DNA from 2 places in the Mesorhizobium sp. M0058 genome. Region 2 is predicted to be linked to the other one. Evidence: predicted binding sites of a transcription regulator. Region 2 holds the regulator's gene; the other holds the start of a gene.

Region 1 (9,197 bases), on a different contig from region 2:
CGCGATATGGTCGGCCTTGAAGACTGAGCAAGCATGCAGAAGGCGATGGTTAGAATTCGTCCATTCGAGCGCCAGGATGTCGGTGCGGTGCTCGCCCTCATGCGGGCGCTAGCCGTCTTCGAGGGTTATGACGACAAGCTTCGCGTCACCGAAGCGAACCTCATCGAGCACGGGCTGGGGCCATCGCCCCGGTTCGGCGTGTTGGTGGCGGAGCGAGAGGGCGTGATCGTCGGCATCGCCGTCCACTACCTCATCCCCTGGACCTACGACCTGAAGCCGGTTGTCTGGCTGAAGGAACTCTACGTCACTGAAGCGACGCGCGGCATGGGGGTCGGCCATGCGCTTGTTGAACAGCTTCGCCAACACGCTTTGAGCATTGGCGCCTCCGCCATCAAATGGACGGTGCTGAAATCCAACTCGCCGGCCAAAGCCTTCTACCGCTCGCTCGACGGCCAGCCCGACGATATCTGGGAACCGTGGCAGCTGAAAATCGACCCGTGACAGCCGCCTCGACCAACTGAGGGCGGTCGACCATGCGGCGGTCGCTTACGACATGGTGTCAAGCTTGCGCTGCATGGCGGCGATCTGTTGCTTCAGTTCCTGAAGGTCGTCGCCGCTCTTTTCCGGGACATCCTTGCGGGCCGGCTCGGGTGCAGCCGCGGCCGCAGCATTTGTGGCGGCGGTCGGGAAGGGCGTGAACAGGCGCATCGCGTTCTGGAACATTTCCATGTTGCGGCGTGTCTGCTCTTCCAGCGCCTTGATCGGCGTGGCGATCTTCATCACATCCAGCGGCGACTTGCCGATCGCGCCCTTCATCTGCTCGCGGAACCGCTCCTGTTCCTTGGAGAAGGCCATCATCGACTGTTCGAGGAAGCTCGGCACGATCTGCTGCATCTGGTCGCCATAGAAAGCGATCAACTGGCGCAGGAACGGGATCGGCAGCATGTTCTGCCCATCCTTGTTCTCCAGTTCGAAGATGATCTGCGTCAGCACCGGATGGGTAATGTCGTCACCGGTCTTGGCGTCCTGGACGGTGAACTCCTCGCCCTTCTTGACCATCTCGGCCAGATCCTCGAGCGTCACATAGGTGCTGGTGCCGGTATTGTAGAGCCGGCGATTGGCATATTTCTTGATAATGATAGGGTCGTCTTTCGCGGCCATCAGCATCCTCCCGGGACACCGGCGCGCCTGAGTAAGCCGCCGGTAACGATTGCGCCATTTTTAAGGATATGCGCAAAAGCTCTATAATTCCAAGCGCTTTGTGCAGTGCGGCATCATTTATTGCTGCATGGCCGGCCAATTATGCTGCGCAGCAAAGGTTGGGCGATCGCGCCGGCCGCTCGCGCCCTGCTTGCGGCGCTTGGCCGGCATGCCCATTTCCGGTTTGACTTGGGGTGTGGAACGGGCAAGAAAAGTCCCAACAAGCCCCCAAGAACACGACACCTCGAAGTCTGGAGAGAAAAATGTCCGCTTCCAATTCAATCGTCGTTGCCAGCGCCGCACGCACGGCTGTCGGCTCCTTCAACGGCGCCTTCGCCGCCACCCCGGCGCATGAACTTGGCGCCGTCGTCATCAGGGAGCTTTTGGCGCGCGCCGGCGTCGAGCCGGGCGAAGTCGACGAGGTCATTCTCGGCCAGGTGCTGACCGCCGCGCAGGGCCAGAACCCCGCCCGCCAGGCGTCGATCAATGCCGGCCTGCCCAAGGAGACCACCGCCTGGGGGCTCAACCAGGTTTGCGGCTCTGGCCTGCGCGCCATCGCGCTCGGCATGCAGCAGATCGCCGCCGGCGACGCCACTGTGATCATCGCCGGCGGCCAGGAATCGATGTCGCTGTCGCCGCACGCCGAGCACCTGCGCGCCGGCGTCAAGATGGGCGACTACAAGATGATCGACACCATGATCAAGGACGGGTTGTGGGACGCCTTCAACGGCTACCACATGGGCAACACCGCCGAGAACGTCGCCCGCCAGTTCCAGATCACCCGCGACGACCAGGACCAGTTTGCGCTCGCCTCGCAAAACAAGGCCGAGGCCGCGCAGAAGGCCGGCAAGTTCAAGGACGAGATCGTCGCCTTCACGATCAAGGGCAGGAAGGGCGACACTGTCGTCGACCAGGACGAGTACATCCGCCACGGCGCCACCATCGACGCCATGTCCAAGCTGAAGCCGGCTTTCGACAAGGACGGCACCGTGACCGCCGCCAACGCGTCGGGCATCAATGACGGCGCCGCCGGCGCGCTGCTGATGAGCGAGGCTGAAGCCACAAGGCGCGGCATCACCCCGCTGGTGCGCATCGCATCCTGGGCGACGGCTGGCGTCGATCCGGCAATCATGGGCACCGGACCTATACCCGCGTCGAAGCGGGCGCTCGAGAAGGCCGGCTGGTCGGTCAAGGACCTCGACCTTGTCGAGGCCAATGAAGCCTTCGCCGCGCAGGCCTGCGCCGTCAACAAGGGCATGGGCTGGGATACGTCGATCGTCAACGTCAATGGCGGCGCCATCGCCATCGGCCATCCGATCGGCGCGTCGGGCGCCCGCGTCTTCAACACGCTGGTTTTCGAGATGCGCCGCCGCGGCGCCAAGAAAGGCCTTGCCACGCTGTGCATCGGCGGCGGCATGGGCGTCGCTCTGTGCGTGGAAGCGCTGTGAAAGAGAAGTGAGTAGTGAATAGGGAGTAGTGAATGGGGAAGAAGGAGCAGCGCGGCGGGATATCGATCCCTACTCGCTACTCCCTATTCCCTATTCCCTTCTTCCGACCAAAGGGAGGAAGAACTTTCAATGACCAAAGTAGCGCTCGTCACCGGTGGATCGCGCGGCATCGGCGCCGCCATATCGATCGGCCTGAAGAATGCCGGTTACACCGTTGCAGCCAACTATGCCGGCAATGACGAGGCAGCGGGGAAGTTCAGCGCACAAACCGGCATCAAGGCCTACAAATGGTCGGTCGCCGACTACGACGCCTGTGCCGCCGGAATCAAACAGGTCGAGGCCGATCTCGGCCCGGTCTCGGTGCTGGTCAACAATGCCGGCATTACCCGTGACGCCATGTTCCACAAGCTGACGCGCGAGCAGTGGAAGGAAGTCATCGACACCAATCTGTCTGGGGTCTTCAACATGACGCATCCGCTGTGGGGCGGCATGCGCGACCGCAAATTCGGCCGCGTCATCACCATCTCCTCCATCAACGGCCAGAAAGGCCAGGCCGGCCAGGTCAACTATTCCGCCGCAAAGGCCGGCGACATCGGCTTCTCGAAGGCGCTGGCGCAGGAGGGCGCGCGCGCGGGCATCACAGTCAATGTCATCTGCCCCGGCTACATCGCCACCGAGATGGTCAAGGCGATCGACGAGAAGGTGCTGAATGAACGCATCATTCCGCAGATCCCGGTCGGCCGCCTCGGCGAACCGGAAGAGATCGCGCGTTGCGTCGTCTTCCTCGCCTCTGAGGACGCCGGTTTCATCACCGGCTCGACCATCACCGCCAATGGCGGCCAGTACTTCGTCTGAACGACAGCAATTTCGCCCGGTAGGACGGGCCGCCTTATGGCCCGTTTTTCATCGCCGGCCGGCGATGTTCCCCGGGCTGCGCGCGAGACATTGACCCGTTCCGGCACGCAAAGATTAACGATTTTTAGGCGCCCTGTGCAAAACCCGGTTCGCAAGCTGTGAATTCTCGGTGGACAAGCTGTGGATAACACAAGATGTTGGGGTGAACAAACCAGGAAAATCCCGCCATCGCTGATTCGTCACCCATTCGTTCCGGCTTTGAGCGGAACGTTAACGACCAAGGCCGAATACCACCGGAAAATGGTTAAGGCCGATTAAGAAAATTCAGCAATTTCATAATGTTGGCCGAGGCGTATCGGATCACGACGATGCCCGGCCGGCAAAGGTTAACGCCAATGGTCGCCTTGCAGGAATCGGGCCAGTTTCCGCGATTCAGCATATGGTGAGACTCAGGCTCGCAAAATCCACATGTAGCCGTGAACAAAAGCTGAATCTGCCGGAGTCACTGATTCGTCTCCGATTCGTTCCAGACTCGTTCCAACTGTTAATTGAGACCTCAACGACGAACCGTGGGACTGCCGGCCGGAACATTCCGCTTTCGCTTCGCGCCTGAAATCCCTATGTGTCGCCTGTCATACGCGCCACGCGAGGCGCGCTCCCGACAACACGATGCAGAAAGCCTCATCTCCAGGCCGATGAACATCCAGCCGAAACACACCGAGCCGCTGATCCTGTCGGGCCGCGACGTGACTGCCGTGCTGGGTCCGACCAACACCGGCAAGACCCATCTCGCCATCGAGCGCATGGTGGCGCATGAGAGCGGCATTATCGGGCTGCCGCTCCGCCTTCTGGCGCGCGAGGTCTATGCCCGCGTCTGCGAAAAGGTCGGCGCCCACAAGGTGGCGCTCATCACCGGCGAGGAAAAAATCCAGCCGCCCGGCGCGAAATATTCGGTCTGCACCGTCGAAGCCATGCCGCGCGAGACCGACGTTGCCTTCGTCGCCATCGACGAGGTGCAGCTCGCCGGCGACCTCGAGCGCGGCCATATCTTCACCGACCGAATCCTGCACCTGCGCGGGCGCCAGGAAACGCTGCTGCTCGGCGCGGCCACCATGCATGGCATCCTGCAAAAGCTGCTGAGAGGCGTCTCGGTGGTGACGCGCCCTCGCCTGTCGCACCTGGCCTATGCCGGTTCGAAGAAATTGACCCGCCTGCCGCGGCGTACGGCGATCGTCGCTTTCTCCGCCGACGAGGTCTATGCCATCGCTGAGCTGATCCGCCGCCAGCAAGGAGGAGCGGCGGTCGTGCTCGGCGCGCTGTCGCCCCGCACCCGCAATGCCCAGGTGGCAATGTTCCAGGCAGGGGACGTCGACTATCTCGTCGCCACCGACGCCATCGGCATGGGGCTCAACCTTGATCTCGATCATGTCGCCTTCGCCCAGAACCGCAAATTCGACGGCTACCAGTACCGCAACCTGACGGCGGCCGAGCTCGGCCAGATCGCCGGCCGCGCCGGCCGGCATCTGCGCGACGGCACCTTCGGCGTCACCGGCCAGGTCGATCCGCTGGACGAGGAACTGGTCAAGCGCATCGAGGGGCACGAGTTCGATCCGGTGAAGGTGCTGCAATGGCGCACCGCGCATTTCGACTTCGCCAGCCTCGACGCGCTGAAGCGCTCGATCGAGGCCAACGCGCCGGTCGAAGGCCTGACGCGCGCGCTGCCGGCGGTCGATGCGCAGGCGCTCGAACATCTCTCCCGCGACGAGGACATCCGCGCGCTGGCTACCAATGCCAAGCGCGTCGCGCTGCTGTGGGAAGCCTGCGCGTTGCCGGACTACCGCAAGATCGCGCCGGCCCAGCACTCCGACCTGATCGCTTCTATCTACACCGACCTCGCCAAACACGGCCATGTCGACGAGAACTACATGGCCGAGCAGGTGCGCCGCGCCGATACGACCGAGGGGGACATCGACACGCTGTCGCACCGCATTGCGCAGATCCGCACCTGGACATTCGTGTCCAACCGGCCGGGCTGGCTGGCCGATCAGGCACACTGGCGGGAAAAGACGCGCGAAATCGAAGACAGATTGTCGGATGCGCTGCATGAGCGGTTGACGAAACGGTTTGTAGACCGCAGGACTTCCGTCCTCATGCGGCGCCTTAGAGAAAATACAATGCCTGAAGCCGAAATCAGTCCTACCGGAACCGTCCTTGTCGAAGGCCATCATGTCGGCGAGTTGCAAGGGTTCCGCTTCACCGCCGACCAGAGCGCCGGCGGCGAAGACGCCAAGGCCGTGCGTACGGCAGCGCAAAAAGCGCTGGCCGCCGAGTTCGAGGCGCGTGCCGAACGCTTCGGCGCCTGCGCCAATGGCGACCTTGCGCTCGGCTCCGACGGCACGCTGCGCTGGATCGGCGCGCCGATCGGCACGCTGGTTGCCGGCGAGGACGCGCTGAAGCCGCGCCTGGTGCTTTTGGCCGACGAGCAGTTGACCGGCCCCGCCCGAGACAAGGTCGCCGCGCGCGCCGAGCGTTTCGTCAATTTCCAGATCGAATCCTTGCTGAAGCCGCTGGTCGACTTGAAGAATGCCGAGCAGATCGCCGGCATCGGCCGTGGCATCGCCTTCCAGCTCGTCGAGCATTTCGGCCTCATCAACCGCCGCGACATCGCCGAGGAAATGAAGTCGCTCGACCAGGAGGGTCGCGCCGCCTTGCGCCGGCTCGGTGTGCGCTTCGGCGCCTACCACGTCTTCGTGCCGGCGCTGATCAAGCCGGCGCCCGCCGGACTGATTACGCTGTTGTGGGCGCTGAAGAACGACGGCAAGGACAAGCCCGGCTTTGGCGACGTGGTGCACGCGCTGGCCTCCGGCCGCACATCGGTGGTCATCGACCCGGCCTTCGACAAGAGCTTCTACAGGCTCGCCGGCTACCGCAATCTCGGGCGCCGCGCCGTGCGCATCGACATTCTGGAACGGCTGGCCGACCTGATCCGGCCTGCGACCAACTGGAAGCCCGGTCTGGGACAGCGCCCCGACGGCGCTTATGACGGCCAGTCCTTCATGGTGACGCCGCCGATGATGTCCATCCTCGGCGCCACCGCCGACGACATGGAAGAGATCCTGAAAGGTCTCGGCTATCGCGCCGAGCCGAAGCCGCCCGCAGAGGTGAAGGCGCGGCTGGAAGCGCAGGACAATGCCGCGCGCGAAGCCGCGGCGGCAAAGCTGGCGGAAGCGGCAGCGAAGGCCGAGCAGGCCCAGACGGCGGAAGCCGCTGCAGGCGAAGCTGTCGCTGAAGCGCCGACCGACAGTTCGGAGCCGGATGCGGCTTCCGCCACTGAGGTTGCGGCTGAGGAGCCCGTTGCCGAAGTCGCATCGGAGGCTGTTGCAGACGCTCAGCCGGAAGCGCCTGCCGAGGGTTCGGAGCCAGCTGCGGCCGTTGAAGCTACCGCCGAGGTCCCAGCCATCGACGAAACAACTGCAGAGCCTGCAGCGCAAGAACACGCTCCGGCCGTTGCAGAGGCTGACGACACTGTCACCGAAAGCGCCGACGCTTTTACCTCCCCCTCGATGGGGGAGGTCGCGGCGCGAAGCGACGCGGGTGGGGGTGACAGCGCTGACGAAACCGATAGTGCAGACCGCGTAGCCGATGCAGGCGCAACCGCCGACGCCGGCGCTGCCCCCACCCCGGCGCTGCGCGCCGACCCTCCCCACGAGGGGGAGGGTGGAAGCGCTGAGCCTGTCCCCGAGGCCGAAGCGCCAAAGCCCATCTTGCTGTGGCGGCAGGGTCGTTTCGAGCAGCGCCCGCGCCATCGTCAAGGCCGGGACAATCGCCCGCGTAACGGCCAGGCTGCCCGCGCCGATGCGCCGGCCGACGCTGCCGGCGGACAGCCGGCAACGGGCGAGCGGCCGGCCTATCAGGGCCGGCGCGACCAGCGCGACGGTGCCGCCAAGCCACGTTTCGACCGTTCGAAGTTCAAGCCCAAGCCGCAGGCCGAGGGCGAACAGCGCCGCGACGGCAAGCCGCAAGGCGAGCGTCCGCGCGAGGGCCGGCCTGACTGGAAAGGCGGCAGGCCGGAAGGCAAAGGCGGACCGCAAGGCGCCAAGCCGGCCTTCCAGGCCAAGCCACGCGAAGAACGGCCGGTGCGCTTCGATCCGGACTCGCCCTTCGCCAAGCTCGCCGCCTTGCGCGACCAGCTGAAGAAGTAAGCTCTGAGCATGATCCCGAAAAGTGGAACCGGTTTTCGGACAAGATCATGCTCCAACAAGAAATAACTCGCTGCGATGGTTGCTGAAGGTCGTCAGCGCATCGACAAGTGGCTGTTCTTTTCGCGCGCGATAAAATCGCGCTCGCTGGCGGCCAAGCTGGTTGTCGCGGGACGCGTCCGCATCAACAGCGACAAAGCAGCGCAGGCCTCCGATCTGGTCAAGCCTGGCGACGTTTTGACCATTACGCACGAGCGCCGTATTTTCATTTGGAAGGTGCTTGGCACCGGCGTGCGGCGCGGTCCGGCCGAGGAAGCGCGCACGCTCTACGAGGACATGTCCCCGCCGCCGGTCCCAAAAGGCGAGGCTGTTGCCGATGCCATTCCGGCGCTGCGCGACGCCGGCAGCGGCCGGCCGACCAAGAAAGAGCGCAGGCAAACCGACCGGCTGTTCGGCGAAGACTGAAGCCTTGGCCGTCTGCGCCATGCCGGCGGTCTGGAATTTCATTCCGGACACGCGGGCCCCGCCTGCAATGGCTGCCCTTGCAAGCGGCAGGCAAAGGCGTTACCTCACCAAAAAAGCCGCCGCATCGGCGCGAAAATCGGAAATCGATTTTTCGGAAGGCACGATGCGCAGATTCAAAGTGTTAGAGCGTACTTTGTGCGTCCAAGTGGACGCACGTCGCTCTAGCAAGAACGGGACGTCCCGGAGCCGACCAATGACCTATGTCGTGACCGACAACTGCATCAAATGCAAGTACATGGACTGCATCGAGGTCTGTCCGGTCGACTGCTTTTACGAGGGCGAGAACATGCTTGTCATACATCCCGACGAGTGCATCGACTGCGGCGTCTGCGAACCGGAATGCCCGGCCGATGCAATCAAGCCCGACACCGAGCCGGGCCTCGACAAATGGCTGCAGGTCAACACCGAATACGCCGAGAAATGGCCCAACATCACCGCCAAGAAGGAGCCTCCGGCAGATGCCAAGAGCTTCGACGGCGAGGCCGGCAAGTTCGAGAAATATTTCTCCGCCGAGCCCGGCGAAGGCGATTGAGCGCATGACCCTGGAATCGGAATCGATTTCGGAAAGGGTGATGCGCAAAGAAAAAAAGTGCGGCCTATTGGATCGTCATAACGCTGCGTAACGCGCATCATACATTAACTGCCTTGACAGGCGGCGATGTCGCTCGACCTTCGCGTTTGCAGCAAAACCTTGATTCTTCCGACTTTTTGTGCTACACCAGTTGAAACATGCCGGTGACACAACGTCGATTTATGGCGCAAGCGCCCCAAATCACTGAAAGGTGAAATCCCCAATCGGACCAGAGCGATCTGGGCCAGGCAGTCGCTATGTATGCGGTTTGCCGGTCCCGGCTTTTTCCGATGGGTTCATCTTGTTGTGCGGCTAACGATCGGTGTCCCCGGTCGCATGCGTTCGGACCGGCAGGCCGCCGGTGCCACAACAAGGAGTTCAGGGCGTAATGGCAACGAT
Region 2 (9,197 bases):
GATGACGTCGGGCCCGACCGAGCCGCTTCGCACCTTGAATTCATGCGTCTTGCCGGCCAGTTCGAGCGTGGCAGTCGACGGGTGCGTCGTCTTGCTGCCGGTTTCCAGTCTTGTCGCAGCTTCGCTCATTCTCAAACTCCTTCATGTTCCTCATGCCGGCAAGGCAATTCCTGCAAACGACACGTCGAAATCACCGGAATGCGCGAACTCGCCACCGCATTTTAGGAGGTGCGTGCCAGATTGGGCCAAGGCCTAATGTTGCACTGCGAAACCCGCCTTTCAATGCCAATCTTTTTGGGCCAGCTCGCTCCTAATCGATTTGATCCGCAATCCGCGCCAGGCTTTCCTCGCGGCCAAGCACGGCAAGCACGTCGAACACGCCGGGCGAGGTGCTACGGCCGGTAAGGGCCGCCCGGAGCGGTTGGGCCACGGCGCCGAGCTTGTGGCCGCCGGCCGCTGCGAACTCGCGCACCGCGGCTTCAGCCGCGGCAGCCGACCAATCGCCCGAAACAGTCTGCAAAGCGGCATGTGCGCCGCGCAGGATCGCGCGCGCGTCGGCACTGAGCAGTGCTGCCGCCTTCTCGTCGATCGGCAGCGGCCGCTCGACGAACAGGAAGGCCGCGCCATTGGCCAGTTCCACCAGCGTCTTGGCGCGCTCTTTCAGGCCCGGCAAGGCGGCCAGCAACTGCGCCTTCCTGGTGTCGTCGAGACGGGCGGCGATAGCAGATCCGCCTTCGAGGTATGGCAGAGTGGCGACGAAAATGTCGAACAGCTCGGCATCGGCCATCTTGCGCATATGCGCGCCGTTGATCGACTCGAGCTTGGCGAAGTCGAAGCGCGCCGCACCCTTGTTGACATCGCCGATGTCGAACCACGAAATCATGTCCTTGATCGACATGATCTCGTCGTCGCCATGGCTCCAGCCGAGCCTTGCCAGATAGTTGAGCAGTGCCTCGGGCAGATAGCCCATGGCGCGATAAGCCTCGACACCCAGTGCGCCGTGCCGCTTCGACAGCTTGGCGCCGTCGGCGCCGTGGATCAGCGGGATATGCGACATCGACGGGACGTCCCAGCCCATGGCGTTGTAGATCACCGTCTGGCGCGCGGCGTTGGTCAGATGGTCGTCGCCACGGATGATGTGGGTGACGCCCATGTCATGGTCGTCGACGACGACGGCATGCATGTAGGTCGGATTGCCGTCCGAGCGCAGAATGATGAAATCGTCGAGGTCCTTGTTGGGGAAGCGCACCTCGCCCTGCACACGGTCGTGCACCACGGTTTCGCCCTCGGTCGGCGCCTTGATGCGGATGGCGCCCTTGACGCCGGGAGGCGCCTCCGAGGGGGCACGATCGCGCCACTGGCCGTTGTAGCGCGGCGGCAGATCCTTGGCGCGTGCGGCCTCGCGCATCGCCTCGAGCTCGGCAGGCGTCTCGTAGCTGTAATAGGCCTTGCCCAGGCGCACCAGCTCCTCGGCCACCTCACGGTGGCGCGGCGCGCGCTCGAACTGCGATATGGCCTCACCGTCCCAGGAAAGGCCGAGCCAGGTCAGCCCATCCAGAATGGCCTGTGTCGCCGCCTCGTTGAAGCGTTCGCGGTCGGTGTCCTCGATGCGCAGCACCATCGTGCCGCCGGTGTGCTTGGCGTACAGCCAGTTGAACAGCGCCGTGCGCGCGCCGCCGATATGCAGATAGCCGGTGGGCGAGGGGGCAAAACGGGTGACGACCGTGTCGGACATGGAACTCTCGGAACCTTGGAAAGCGAGCGTGATCGCGCGGACTTTCGCGCTTTGCGCGTTCATGTAGCATAGGGGGTCTGGGGCGCAAGGGGCAGACCCGATGGCTGGACGTGGCCGGGGCACGTCGGCAATTATCGGTTGCGTCAACTGGCGCTGGAGCCTTGTAGCACAAAATCTGTTCGCACCCTCCGCGCAACCTCGTTTGGCAGCAGCGTCAATGTCTGGGTTTCATTCGGCTGCAGCGTCCGTCACAGTGCCTGGAACATCGCTGCGACGGTGGTAGCCCCCTCTGACGAGCGGACATTTCTTCACGGATGCGGCACTGCCCGACTACAACGCCGCCGTGACAGCGTTGGCTTGGTCACGCATATTGACCTTTCTGCAATCATTATCGTGAACACCGCAACTGTGTGCAGGCCGGTCTCGCCACGAAGGAGGCATGATTGAAAGAAGGACTACCGATGACCGAAAACGCCGACCATACGGAGGGTGATCCGTTCTACCATGGTACCCGGGCGGATTTGAAACCCGGGGATCTGCTGAGCGTCGGCCACCCTTCCAATTTCAGAGGTAAACCACTGTCATGGATCTATTTCACCCAGACACTGGAAGCCGCCATCTGGGGAGCAGAGCTTGCAACGGGTGACGGTCGTCAAAGGATTTACATCGTAAAGCCGACGGGGTTTTTTATGGATGACCCTAACCTGACCGACAAAAAATTTCCCGGTAATCCGACGAAATCCTACCGCTCCCGTGATCCGTTGCTCATCCAGGGTGAACTCGGTGAATGGCAGGGTCATACACCGGAACAATTGAAGGCAATGCACGATGGGCTTGCTCGCGTGAGAGCGGAGGGCCAGGATATGATTGAGGATTGAGCGTCCTTGCCAGGTGATGGTCGATTCCGGCGCGGTGGACGTGATCACGCGGACTTTCGCGCTTTGCGCGTTCATGTAGCATAGGGGTCTGGGGCGCAAGGGGCAGACCCGATGGCTGGACGTGGCCGGGGCACGAAGGAAGGCGAAGGCGCCGAGGCAAGCGTCAGCGAACGCTCGCTGTTTGCCGATAGTCCCTATGCCGAGCCGCTGCCCCTCGCGCTGCCTGAGCCGCATCCCGGCGTCGCGCCTGCGCTGCCCGGTCACGCGTTGCCGGCGCAAGTCACAGCGCCCGGATCTATCGCCCGTCTGCGCAGACGGCTTCGCCGTCCGTCATGGCCCGCGCTCCGCCGCAGCCTTGCCGTGGCCGCCAACACGGAGCTCGACCGGGGCGTCGCCTTCCTGCTGGTGCCGGTTTTCCTGGCGGCCGGCGTCATCATTTATTTCTCGCTGGCCGGCGAGCCCGGCTTTGCGCAGCCAATCGCCATTGTGGTGCTGGCGACATGTTGCGCCCTCGCCACGCGATCGCGGCCGAGGACGCATCTGTTCTGCATGGCCGCGATGCTGTGCGCGCTCGGCGTCGTCGCCGCCAAAGTCGAGACTTGGCGCGCCGGAACGCAGATGCTCGGCTCCGAGATTCAGACACGGCTGACCGGCCGCGTCGTCAGTCTCGAACAGATGGAAAGCGGCCGCATCAGGCTGACGCTCGATGTGGTTTCGACCGCTTACCCCGAGCTGCGCTACGCCCCGGAGCGGGTCAGGCTCTCGGCGCGGACCGTTCCCGCCGATATGACCGCCGGCTCCCTGATCACCGGCTATGCCAGGCTGTTGCCGCCGACCGGTCCGGTGCGGCCGGAGAGCTACGATTTCTCCTTCGACAGCTATTTCACCGGTATCGGCGGCAGCGGCTTCTTTCTCGGCAATCCGAAAACCATTGCTACGCAGGGACCGCCGCCGCTGACCGCGCGGCTCTCCTCGGCAATCGAGAACGCGCGCGAAAACATTGCCGACCATATCAGGGGCAAAATCGGCGGCGCCGAAGGCGAGATTGCCGCGGCGTTGATTGTCGGGGTGCGCGCCGGCATCCCGGACGAGGTCAACGAAGCGATGCGGCGCACCGGCATCTACCACATCATCTCCATCTCCGGCCTGCACATGGCGCTGGTTGCCGGCACCATCATGGTGTTGCTGCGTGGCGCCTTTGCGCTGTTTCCCGATTTCTCTTCGCGCCGCCCAGTCAAGAAATATGCAGCAGTGGCAGCACTCGTCTCCATCGCCGCCTATCTCGTCATTTCAGGCGTCGTGGTTGCCGCCGAGCGCAGCTTCATCATGCTGGCGGTCATGCTTGTCGCCGTGCTGTTTGATCGCGCCGCACTCACCATGCGCAATCTGGCGATCTCCGCCATTGCCGTCATCCTGGTGTCGCCGCACGAGGTGGTCGGTCCCAGCTTCCAGATGTCGTTTGCTGCCACCGCCGCCCTTGTCGGCGCCTATGCCGGCTGGGCCGATTACCGCGCCGACAAGGTGAGAACGCCGCCGGCAAAGCGCTCCTTCGTCGGCTTCCTGTCGCGAAAATTCGCGCTGGCCATGGGCAGCCTCGCCATGACCTCGATCATCGCCGGCAGTGCAACCTTGCTGTTCGCCATCTGGCATTTTCAGCGTGTGTCGCCGCTCAGCCTGATCGCCAATCTGGCCGTGATGCCGATTGTTTCGTTGATCGTCATGCCTTTTGCCGTGCTCAGCGCACTGGCGATGCCGTTCGGCGCCGACGGGCCGTTCCTCTATGTGATGGGCAAGGGTCTGATGGCGATGATCGCTATATCGGCCTGGATTTCCGAGCGCTCGCCGGTCGACGCCGTCGGGCTGATCTCCATCCGCTCGGTGCTGTTGGTGGCGGTCGCCCTCGTCATCGCCACCATGGCCACCACCTGGCTCAGGTTGGCGGCCGTGCCTTTCGCGCTGGCCGGCCTGTTGACGGTGCCGCAGGTGCTTACGCCCGACGTGCTCATATCCGAGGATGCGCATCTGGTGGCCATGCCGATCGGTGGCGGCGAACTCGCCCTCAACCGCGAACGCTCCAACGAATTCACCACGGACAATTGGAAACGGGCGCTGCGGGCCGAAACCATTATCCCACCTGAGATTTTCGAGGCAACAGATACGCGGTTCGATCTCGATCCGCTCGATCTGCCGCCCGGCTCGCCCTTCTATTGCACCGGCGATCTCTGTATCGCCCGGCACCCTTCCGGAGCCATTGTGGCGCTTGCGAAAGACCGCAAGACGGCGCGGCCGGCCTGTGCCTTCGCGAGCCTGATCGTCATCGATGACGCCACCGCCTACAATCCGTGCCGCGACCCGCTGGTGCTGGTCGTGACGAAGAAACAGCTGGCCCGCGACGGCAGCGCCGCCGTCTTCTTCGATCCGCAATCGGCAGCTGCAGCGCCAACCATCCGCTTCGCCGTCGACAAGCCGTATCGCCCCTGGCACGAGCAACGCCGCTTCTCCCGCGAAGCGCGCGGCCTGCCGCCTTACAACCAGCGTGAAAAGTACAAACCCAAGCCGGCTCAGTAGCGCCGGATCAATCCGACAAGCTTGCCCTGCACCTTCACCCTGTCCGGTCCAAAAATGCGGGTCTCGTAGGCCGGGTTGGCGGCTTCCAGGGCGATCGAGGCGCCCTTGCGGCGGAAGCGTTTCAGGGTCGCTTCCTCATCGTCGACCAACGCCACCACGATCTCGCCGGGGCTGGCTGTGTCGGCATTGCGGATGATGACCGTGTCGCCATCGAAAATGCCGGCCTCGATCATCGAATCGCCCTTGACCTCGAGCGCGTAGTGTTCGCCGCCCATGATCATATCGGGCGGCACCGAGATCGAATGGGTCTGATGCTGGATGGCGTCGATCGGCACGCCGGCGGCGATGCGTCCCATAACCGGGATTGAAATCGCGGAAACGGCATCGTCATTGCCGGCCGACATCGAACGCGACGGCGAGCCCGGCTTGATCTGGCGGCCGAGACCGCCTTGGCCCATCGCGCCTTGTCCTTGGCCGCCTTGCCCTTGGCCGGTTTGACCAAGACTGCCCTGAATCACGCTCGGCGAAAACTTCCTCGCCGCATTGAGGCCTGGTGCGATCGAGTCGGGCAGCCGCAGCACTTCCAGCGCGCGCGCCCGGTTCGGCAGCCGGCGAATGAAACCGCGCTCCTCAAGCGCCGTGATCAGGCGGTGGATGCCGGACTTGGAGGCGAGGTCGAGCGCTTCCTTCATCTCGTCGAAGGACGGCGGGATTCCGCTCTCCTTCAGGCGTTCATGGATGAACATCAGAAGCTCATGTTGTTTGCGCGTCAGCATCGCGGCCCCCAAGGGTTCTGAAATCAGAATCAGAAAAAACAAACCCAGAACAAACACTATCTGTTCCAGTTGTGTTCCGCAACCTTTTAAAGTTTAATGAATGTGTTGACGTTTTGTTCAGCGTAACGTTCGGCGCTGCGGGCGCCGCCTGCGCCCATTTGCCGGCAACGGGTGAAACGAAGCCAAAGTGCCCTGCGCGTCGGCTACGACCGCCGCTTCCTTTTCGGACGGGGCTGCGCAGCATCCGCGCCGGGTTCGCTCTGGGCATAGACCTGCAGCGTGTAGCCGATGTGAGCGGTCATCAGAGTTTTCGCACGTTCGACGTCGCGATCGAGGGCCGCTTCCATCAGGGCGGTATGGTGTTCGATCGCCACGGCGTCGCGCAGGGCCGCCACGGCCTTCCGGTGTCCATCCGTGCGGCCGGCGGCGGCGCGCAGCGTCGGGACCAGACCCAGAAAGCGGTGATGGCGATGCAATTGGTCGGAAATCGTCGCATTGAAGCGCAGCAGCCAGCTGGATGTCGCGGCACTGAGCAGCGCCGCATGGAAGGCATCGTGTTTTTCGTACCACGCGTCGACCGCATCATCCGATGGATCGTCGAGAACAGACCCGCACCGTGAGAGACGATAGTGGGCGGCAACGACCGCGTCTTCCCACTCACGGTCGCCCTTCTCGATCGATTCCACCAGCAGGGGCAGTTCGACCACCAGCCGCGCACGCGCCAAATCCTCGAGCTCCGCCCGAGAGGCGGGAGCGACCGCAAACCCGCGGTTGCTGATGGCGGTCACAAGCCGTTCCGCCTCCAGCCGCGACAGCGCCTCGCGCAACGGCGTCCAGCCGATGCCGTAGGTGTTGCGCAGCGTGCTCAGCTTCAACGGCGCGGCAGGCGCCAGCCGGGTCGCAAGAATATCGCGCCTGAGCAGGCGATAGGCCACTTCCGTCTTCGAGGTCTGCTCGTCATCCAGCATCGTGATCCATCAGACATAAACGCTCGGCTGAGCATTATATATCAAAGCCTTTCAATGGGTGAATTATATATAATGTTTGACAGTTCAAGGGCGACCCCTCAAGATCGCCGGCATGTTTGGGCGGGCAGGCTCCGCCGCGCGCGTTTGTCCATGGAGGGGCGCCGAATCATGATGACACCCGATCTCGCTGCAATCGAAGCAATGGATGCCGCCGATCCGCTGCGCTCCATGCGCGAACGCTTTGTCTTGCCGCAAGGCGTGATTTATCTCGACGGCAATTCCCTGGGTGCCGCGTCACCAGCCGTCTTCAGCGAATTGCAGCAGGCCGCCACGCAGGAATGGGCGCACGACCTCATTCGCGCCTGGAACACGGCTGGCTGGTTCAACATGCCAGTGGAACTGGGAGATCAGCTCGGACGACTGATCGGCGCGGCTGACGGGCAGACGGTGGTCTGCGACACAACCTCGATCAACATCTACAAGCTGCTGCACGCAGCGCTCGGCATGCGGCCGGATCGGTCGGTCATCGTTGCCGAGGGCGACAGTTTCCCGACCGACCTCTACATGGCCGAAGGCGTCGCCTCCACCCGGCCGAGAACGCGGCTGCGGCTGGAGGGCGTCGACGCGGCCGCAATCGAGGAGCTGATCGACGACAGCGTTGCCGTCATCCTGGTCAACCACGTCAACTACAAATCCGGCCAGTTGCGCGACATGCCGGCGCTGACGCGCAAGGCACATGACGCCGGCGCGCTGATCATCTGGGATCTCTGCCACACCGCCGGCGCCTTGCCGGTCGAACTCGACCGTGCCAATGCCGATTTCGCTGTCGGCTGCACCTACAAATACCTCAATGGCGGCCCGGGCTCGCCGGCCTTCATCTACGCGGCCGAGCGCCACCATGGTGATATCAGGCAGCCGCTCAGCGGCTGGTGGGGCCATGCGCGGCCCTTTGCCTTCGAGCAGGGCTTTGCCGTCGGCAGCGGCATCCGCCGCTTCCTGTGCGGAACGCAGCCGGTGCTGTCGATGCGGGCGCTCAAGGGCGCGCTCGATATCTGGAACGACGTCGACATGGCGGCGGTGCGCAGAAAAAGCATCGCACTGACCGACCTGTTTATCCAGCTCGTCGAAGCCAGATGCGGCGCCTACGGCCTTGAACTCGAAAGCCCGCGCGACGGCAGCCAGCGCGGCAGCCAGGTGTCGTTCCTCCACCCGCATGGCTACCAGGTGATGCGGGCGCTGATCGAGCGCGGCGTGATCGGCGATTTTCGGGCGCCGTCGACCATCCGTTTCGGCTTCACGCCGCTCTATGTCGGTTATGGCGATGTCTGGCAGGCGGTCGAAGCGCTGGAGGATATTTTGCGCACCGGCGCCTGGCAGGACGCCCGCTTCGCGGTGAAGACCGCGGTTACGTGAGAAACTAGAGCAATTTCAGGAAAAGTGTGAAGCGGTTTTCCGTCCGAAATTGCGTCAATCAAAGAGCTAGAGCATTTCGCCGTTTCCGTTAAACGGTGAAATGCTCTAGAGCCGGGTGCGGACCGTCCAGAGCTCCGGAAACAGCACGACCTCCAGCATCTTCTTCAGATAGGAGGCGCCTGAGGTGCCGCCCGTGCCGCGCTTCAAGCCGATGATGCGCTCGACCGTGGTGACGTGGTTGAAGCGCCAGCGGCGGAAATAATCCTCGAAGTCGACCAGCTTCTCGGCCAGTTCGTAGAGCATCCAGTAGCGCTGCGGGTCGCGGTAGACGGTTTGCCAGGCAGCCAGCACTTCTTCGTTCTCGACGCGCGTCTCGCGCCAGTCCGTGCGACTGGCGTCGGCGCCGATGTCGAAGCCATTGCGCGCCAAAAGCAGAAGCGCCTCATCATAGAGCGACGGCGTGGCCAGGATGGCTTCCAGCCTGTCCGTAAGGTCGGGCCGGTGCTTGTGCGGCCCGAGCATGGCAAGGTTGCGGTTGCCGGCCATGAACTCGATAGCGCGGTACTGCCACGACTGGAAGCCCGAGGATTGGCCGAGCGCGTCGCGAAACTCGGTGTATTCGCTTGGCGTCATCGTGCGCAGCACGTCCCAGGCATTGTTGAGCTGCTCGAAGATGCGCGCGACGCGAGACAGCATCTTGAAGCTCGGTTCGAGGCGGTCGGCGCGGATAGAGCGGATCGCGGCGCCGATCTCGTGTAAAGCGAGCTTCATCCACAATTCCGATGTCTGATGCTGGATGATGAACAGCATCTCGTCATGGGCCGAAGACAGCGGCGCCTGCGCATCGAGCACCTTGTCC

Evidence for each region. The regulator LexA, encoded in region 2, represses DNA repair genes until DNA is damaged. The targets are predictions, from matches to a motif close to TGTTCNNNNTGTGTTCNG.
Region 1: a site for LexA is predicted at 4,026-4,043, ahead of NKJ75_RS15440 (helicase-related protein). Genes of this name have one in related genera too.

The regions. Positions count from the first base shown of each region.
Region 1 covers NZ_JAMYUQ010000008.1:109,544-118,740, forward strand. The annotation lists gene NKJ75_RS15420 (GNAT family N-acetyltransferase) at 46-501, shown strand; gene phaR (polyhydroxyalkanoate synthesis repressor PhaR) at 547-1,161, opposite strand; gene NKJ75_RS15430 (acetyl-CoA C-acetyltransferase) at 1,464-2,648, shown strand; gene phbB (acetoacetyl-CoA reductase) at 2,778-3,503, shown strand; gene NKJ75_RS15440 (helicase-related protein) at 4,199-7,705, shown strand; gene NKJ75_RS15445 (RNA-binding S4 domain-containing protein) at 7,781-8,167, shown strand; gene fdxA (ferredoxin FdxA) at 8,421-8,759, shown strand; gene NKJ75_RS15455 (CarD family transcriptional regulator) at 9,187-9,197, shown strand, end outside.
Region 2 covers NZ_JAMYUQ010000009.1:228,587-237,783, reverse strand. The annotation lists gene gltA (citrate synthase) at 1-129, opposite strand, end outside; gene gltX (glutamate--tRNA ligase) at 311-1,735, opposite strand; gene arr (NAD(+)--rifampin ADP-ribosyltransferase) at 2,197-2,613, shown strand; gene NKJ75_RS17700 (ComEC/Rec2 family competence protein) at 2,725-5,181, shown strand; gene lexA (transcriptional repressor LexA) at 5,175-5,957, opposite strand; gene NKJ75_RS17690 (GntR family transcriptional regulator) at 6,161-6,925, opposite strand; gene kynU (kynureninase) at 7,094-8,338, shown strand; gene kynA (tryptophan 2,3-dioxygenase) at 8,444-9,197, opposite strand, start outside.